DNA from 3 places in the Enterococcus spodopteracolus genome. Region 3 is predicted to be linked to each of the others. Evidence: riboswitches for the same ligand, from Rfam matches in the RefSeq annotation. Region 3 holds a riboswitch; each other region holds the start of a gene.

Region 1 (2,275 bases), on a different contig from region 3:
GCATCTCGTGAATCCGAAGCGTGAATGATATTTTCTGTACCAGGTAAGGCAAAATCGCCTCGGATCGTCCCAGGAACAGCATCCGCTGCTTTTGTTGCACCGACCATTTTGCGTACGAGATCGATCACATCTTCACCTGTTAATACCAGATAGACGACTGGACCAGAAGTCATATAGTCGATCAAGTCATCGAAAAAGCTTCGATTAGATAGATGTTGATAGTGTTCTTTTGCTAGTTTTTCAGTCATCGTCGCGAATTTCATTTCAGCGATTGCGAATCCTTTTTCTTCAAAACGCTGGATGATTCGGCCAATCAAATGACGTCTTACCCCATCAGGTTTGATAATAACAAGTGTACGTTCCATATCCTTCACTCCGATCTGTTGTGATAAGTTCATTATACCTAGAGAAAGAAAACATGACAAACGAATCCCATATAGTTTCAATTTTTTTGAAAATGTGTTTGACATTCCAGCCAATAGTTGTTACATTAGGTGAGGAAAAACTGAATAAGATTTGTTAGGTGAGGCTCCTATACAAACATAGGCTACTGCCCAAAAATGTCGAGAGACGCCAATGGGTAGAACAGGAATTGTCGAGATAAGGCTTTTCATAAGGTAGCTAAAAGCTCTTTTGCTTTTTACGTTGTATAGTGCCAAAACTCAACGAGTAGATCATCCATGCTTTTTTTTGTGCACTTTTTTGACCTTTCGCTGAGTTTTGGCGAAAGGTTTTTTGTTTCTCACCGATCTGTTTTTTCAAATAAAAAGGTGTTAGAGGGTGATCAAGTTGGGAAGTTGAAGTATCCAGTAGTCGGCCAAGAAAGTAATTTAAGTAAACGAAAGGAGATGAGAACAAATGGATGAAAGTCCGGTGTACAAGGAGACAAAGCGTTGGTATGTTGAGACTATTATCTATCTGTTCTCAGCGCCTTTGAAACACTCTGTCTCCGTTGATTAGATAAACGATCAAGCGCACAGCAGATATCAGTGTGTGTTTGGTAAGATCAAAGGAGGAACATGAGATGGAAAAAAAGAAAGAAACAAAACAAGTCTACGCTGGTTTTGCTAGTAAAAATAAGCAACAGTTATTTGACTTATTTCAAACAACACAAAAAGGCTTGTCTTCAGAACAAGTTGAAAATTTAAGAGAAGCTTATGGAAATAACAGTATTTCATATGGAAAGAAAACGCCGTTTATTGTGGAAGTGATCAAGGCGTTTATCACCCCTTTTACATTAGTATTGATTGCTTTAGGAATTATTTCTTTTATCACCGAGTATCTATTAGCTGCTCCAGCAGATAAAGATTTGTTTGGTGTAATCATTATTTTTGCCATGGTGTTAGTCAGTGGCACGATGACCTTGATCCAATCCGTACGTTCGAACCAAGCTGCTGAAAAGTTGAAATCATTGGTGAAAGTAACAGCTGCCGTAAAACGAGATGGTGGATACAAAGAAATTCCTATGGAAGAGATCGTTTGTGGCGATCAAGTTCGTTTGTCAGCTGGTGATATGATCCCAGCAGACATGCGGTTGCTCTCTGCCAAAGATTTATTTATCTCACAAGCGGCATTAACGGGTGAAAGCTATCCTGTTGAAAAGCATGCAACTGTGTGCTCTGGAAGAACACAAAGTGAAACGAGTTATGAAAATATTGCATTCATGGGAAGTAATGTGATTAGTGGTAGTGCAGAAGGTATCATCATCTCTGTTGGAAATGACACGATGTTTGGACATGTGGCACAAAACTTGTCACAAAAACCTGTAAAAACAAGCTTTGAATTAGGCATCCAAAAAACATCAATGTTGTTAATCAAATTTATGGCATTGATGGCACCAACTGTGATCGTTATCAATGGATTCACAAAAGGTGATTGGTTAGAAGCATTCTTGTTTGGCTTATCAGTCGCTGTTGGATTAACGCCAGAAATGCTACCGATGATCGTTACAACAAATCTGGTCAAAGGTGCCAGTGCTATGGCGAAAAAAGGAACAGTCATCAAAAATTTGAACGCCATTCAAAATTTTGGTGCGATCGATGTCCTTTGTACAGACAAAACAGGTACATTGACTCAAGATAAGATTATTTTAGAATATCACATGGATTGTGAAGGAAAAGAAAATGACCGAGTATTGCGCCATGCGTACTTGAATAGTTACTACCAAACTGGATTAAAAAATCTTTTAGATGTTGCCATTATCGACGAAGCAGTTGAGACGTTAGATACAGAGAAGATTCGTTATCAAAAAGTAGATGAGATCCCCTTTGATTTT
Region 2 (2,275 bases), on a different contig from region 3:
GATCTTCAAAAGGAGTGACCAATGTAGCACCATTTAGTTACTTCAATATCGTCAGTTCCAATCCGCCGATACTTTCTTTAGCTATCCAAAGAAAAAATGGAGAGTGGAAAGATACAGCTAAACATCTTATCGATACAAAAGAGGCCGTGCTCCATGTTCTAGACGAAAGAATACTTGTAGATGCGAATCAGACAGCTGCTAGCTTACCAAACGAAGAAAGTGAATTGTCGTTGACCTCTTTCACTACTTCCGAATCCGATACGATCAGCGTCCCAAGGATCAATGAAGCAAGTATTGCCTTTGAAACGACACTATACCAACATGTGCCGATCAAAAAAGGCCAAGAAACAACCGCTGATTTATTTTTACTGCAAATTTCTACTTATCAAATAAGTGAAGCTGTTTATGATGAACAAACAGGCTATATCGATCCGAAACAGTTACAACCAATCAGCCGCTTAGCAGGAAACGACTACGGTAAATTAGGTGAGATCATTCGCTTGTTACGTCCGGAATAAATATCCGGCTGATAACGCAGTTTTTTCTAGTGTAAAAATGATTTAAGAATCAAACGTTAGCTCTACATTTATTAAATAAAGTTTAATTTAGTTATTTTAATCTTTTTTTTATTGATTATCAATGGGAAGAGGAATATGATAAATTTTGTGAAAATCAAATAAGTACTAACCTTGTTAGGTGAGGCTCCTATACAAACATAGGCTATTGCCCAGAAACGTCGAAAGACGCCAATGGGTCAAACAGGAATTGTCGGATTAAGGCTTTTTCCAATAGCTAAGAATACGTTCTTTACGTTGTATAGTGCTAAAACTCGGACGATGAGATGATGCTAGGTCAGAAATCTTGTTCGAAAAGGTTTCTGACCTTTTCTTATGCTTTCTTTTCCTTTTTTGCTCGCTTTGCCTAACTTGTGTCTGGACAAGAAAGGGGATGCGCTGGAACAAGCTATTTGATTTTATCAATAAAGGTATTCGTCTCACTCCAAAGAATACCGAACGAAATAAAACAGAGAGACAAACAAAAAAGGTCGACGAGTTGCAGCTCAATCGACCCAAAGACATGTAAGAGAATAAACTCTTTACTTGATTCATCATAATAGACAAAGGTCCTCGTTTCAAGTAGAAGAGTTTGAAAGGAAGAGGCAACTGAATGAAACCATTTCAGAAAATCATATTAAGTATCTTGTTAGTACTTGCAATGGTCATTGGCTTTTTTTCTTTTGAATTTATCCAAGGGTTCTCCTCAGTGAAACAATCTGCAACAGTTGAGAAAGTCAATGCACAAGATGTCCCATCGATCATCAATGTAGCATTGATTGGTTCTGATGCACGATCAAAAGAAGAAAATGGTCGTTCGGATTCTTTGATGGTCGCCCAATATGATCAAAAGACCAAACAAGCCAAATTGATTTCTATCATGAGAGATTCTTACGTCTCTATTCCTGGTTATGGAATGAATAAGATCAATGCCGCCTATTCATATGGAGGTATCGACTTATTAAAACAAACCTTACAAGATAATTTCAAATTAGAGACCCCTTACTATGCAAGTATTACTTTTCAAGATTTTATTGATTATATCGATGAATTGTTTCCAGATGGCGTAACGATCGATGCAGAAAAAGATTTGGATTTAGATGGGGTAGCTATCAAAAAAGGAAAGCAAGCAATGGACGGAAATACCTTGTTGCAATATGCTCGTTTTCGTGAAGACGAAGAAGGTGATTTTGGACGGATCCGTAGACAACAACAAGTCGTTGAGGCGGTGGCCAGTCAATTGAAAGATGTCACATCGATCATCAAATTACCCAAGGCGATCGGCAAACTTTTAGGCAGTATCCAAACCAATCTACCGGAAAGTGTCCTGTTAGATTGTGGGTTAGATTTCCTAGATGACGAGAAGAAAATCAATACATTGTCCGTGCCCGTTGATAAAAGTTGGGACTTCAATGATAATACACCAGCTGGTAGTGTCTTGGAAATCGACTTGACTAAAAATCAGCAAGCGATACACGATTTTTTGGATAAATAACCATATTGATAAACCAGTTCCTAAAACGAACTGGTTTATTTTGATTAAAAAAAGTTAATATAAGAACAGTACTGGTTAAGAATCATTTGGGCTGCTGTTCTATTTCCTCTTCTATGTGTTAAAATATCTTTGATTCGTATTTTTAATAAAGAGAGGTATTCAAAACATGAAGAGGAGTGGCAGACAAAAGAAAAAATCGACCGGCATCTATATCGGAGCGGGAATC
Region 3 (2,275 bases):
GTTGACTGACTGGCAAATCAAGGAAGATCATTTGGTAGGGAAATTGACGGTTCCTTTAGCTGTTGCGATAGTAGGGGGCGCTTCCCGAGTCTTACCGAAAGCGAAAGCTTCTTTAGATATGTTGGCAATTGATTCTGCACAAGAATTGGCACAAGTGATTGCAGCTGTTGGTTTAGCACAAAACTTGGCGGCACTGCGTGCACTTGTTAGTGACGGTATCCAAAAAGGACATATGTCCTTACAAGCGAGAGCATTGGCAATCACAGTTGGTGCCAAAGGGGACGAAATCGAGGGAGTTGCCGCAAAGCTTAGGGAATCAGGAACGATCAACCAACAAAGCGCACTAGCTGCCTTAGAAGCTATCCAGGCAAGCAAAAACTAGGAATAATTTGCGAAATGGTCATAGTAGCTGAGTGAAAATGACAAATAATTTTCACTATTATAACATTTCTCTCGAAACACATAAAAAAATGCCTATGCTAAGTATGAAGGATCTATAATCTAAAATTTATTTTTTTCATAAGAGGCCATCACGTCTTTTTATGCTATTTTCATTTTTTGTGAGGTTGTATAATATGTAAAAAAACGTAACAGACCTTGTCGATTAAAGGTTTTCTGTTACGTTTTTTTACATACTCTGATCTAAAAAATATAGAACGTATATTATTAAATTTTAAAAATAATTTATATAACATTAAAAAAAGCTAAAGTTTTTTAAGCTTATTTGAGGTTCTCTTGTGAATAAATAATCTAACAGGTATACTTTTCCTCAAATAGAATAACTTGTTAGGCGAGACTCCTAAACAAACATAGGCTATTGCGCAGAAACGTCGAAAGACGCCAATGTGTAAAACAGGAATTGTCGGATTAAGGCTCTTCATAAGATAGCTAAGAGAAATCTTTACGTTGTTTAGTGTCAAAACTCACACGATGAGACTGAAAAGCCAATCGTTTTTTTCGTTTGGCTTTTTTTATTCAAGATGGGTAAGTGACGTATCTCCGCTGTAACACAAAGGAGAAATATAGGATGGGTGTAAAAGACATAAGAAAAATAGATTTGTATTTGCTCGTACCATATCTGTTGATCAGTGTAATAGGATTATTGATGATCTATAGTGCGAGTACATTCCGTTTGATGTCATTCAATCAAAGTACAAATCAACTTTTAGTTCGACAAATGGTATTTGTAGCACTTAGTTGGGCAATGATTTTTTTCATTTACCGAGTGAAACCTGCATTTATACTCAATCATCGAATCGTAAAAATAATGATGGGAATCGGTATCGTGGGGCTGATCTTGACAAAGGTACCTGGGATTGGTGTCAATATCAGTGGCGCGCAAAGATGGATCTCAATTGCAGGTTTTCAATTTCAACCTGCTGAAATTGTCAATGTCGGTATGATTTTTTATTTAGCTTATTATTTTAGAAAACCCAAGCAATCATTGAATGAATTAAAAAAACCCTTTTTTATCATCGCTTTATGTTCTCTACTGATTTTATTCCAACCAAAAGTAGCTGGTGCGATCTTATTGATCATCTTAGCTGCAATCATGATCACGACTGTTCAATTACCAGTTCGCTATATTTTATTGTTTTTTGCAGGACTGTTCAGTCTCTTTTTGTTCCTTGGCGGCATCATTTATTTACTAGGGCAAAATGACCTATTACCAAGTATTTTTGCTCATACTTATGATCGCTTGAGCATTGCTTTTAATCCTTTTTTAGATCCTTATGGAAAAGGATTTCAGATGAGCCAATCTTATTATGCAATGTACAACGGTGGGCTTTTTGGATTAGGGCTGGGAAATAGTATTACCAAAAAGGGCTATTTACCAGTAGCCGAGACTGATTTTATTTTTTCGATTATTTTAGAAGAGTTAGGGCTGATCGTGGGCTTACTAATTCTAGCAATGGTATTTTCGATTATTTTGCGCTTATTTGTCTTGAGTGCGAATGAGCCAAATCAGCAAATCGGGTTGATTTATTTGGGAACAGGGATGCTGTTATTGCTACAGACAAGTATCAATATTGCAAGTATCAGTGGCATGATCCCAATGACAGGTATTCCGCTTCCTTTTATTAGTTATGGAGGATCAAGTTATTTGATTTTATCCATGCTTTTGGGCGTTTGCCTGAAATTGTCCTCACGAGGTAAGCAAAATGAAATTTAAAATAAATGAATTCAACTATGCATTATTTTTACCAATCTTTCTTTTATATTTATTAAGTGTCGGTGTGCAATATGGGGCAGCGGTTTATGACCAAGTTCCAGT

Evidence for each region. Region 3 has a riboswitch for magnesium ahead of P3R27_RS09200 (FtsW/RodA/SpoVE family cell cycle protein). Riboswitches for the same ligand answer to the same signal wherever they lie in the genome.
Region 1: another riboswitch for magnesium. It lies ahead of mgtA (magnesium-translocating P-type ATPase); the one in region 3 lies ahead of P3R27_RS09200 (FtsW/RodA/SpoVE family cell cycle protein).
Region 2: another riboswitch for magnesium. It lies ahead of P3R27_RS04585 (LCP family protein); the one in region 3 lies ahead of P3R27_RS09200 (FtsW/RodA/SpoVE family cell cycle protein).

Annotation. Positions count from the first base shown of each region.
Region 1 covers NZ_JARJHD010000001.1:313,219-315,493, forward strand. The annotation lists gene ndk (nucleoside-diphosphate kinase) at 1-365, opposite strand, end outside; M-box (ykoK) riboswitch at 509-681, shown strand; gene mgtA (magnesium-translocating P-type ATPase) at 1,025-2,275, shown strand, end outside.
Region 2 covers NZ_JARJHD010000002.1:350,592-352,866, forward strand. The annotation lists gene P3R27_RS04580 (flavin reductase family protein) at 1-518, shown strand, start outside; M-box (ykoK) riboswitch at 682-848, shown strand; gene P3R27_RS04585 (LCP family protein) at 1,168-2,049, shown strand; gene pbp4 (penicillin-binding protein PBP4(5)) at 2,216-2,275, shown strand, end outside.
Region 3 covers NZ_JARJHD010000006.1:107,857-110,131, reverse strand. The annotation lists gene P3R27_RS09205 (hydroxymethylglutaryl-CoA reductase, degradative) at 1-382, shown strand, start outside; M-box (ykoK) riboswitch at 776-943, shown strand; gene P3R27_RS09200 (FtsW/RodA/SpoVE family cell cycle protein) at 1,028-2,173, shown strand; gene P3R27_RS09195 (FtsW/RodA/SpoVE family cell cycle protein) at 2,163-2,275, shown strand, end outside.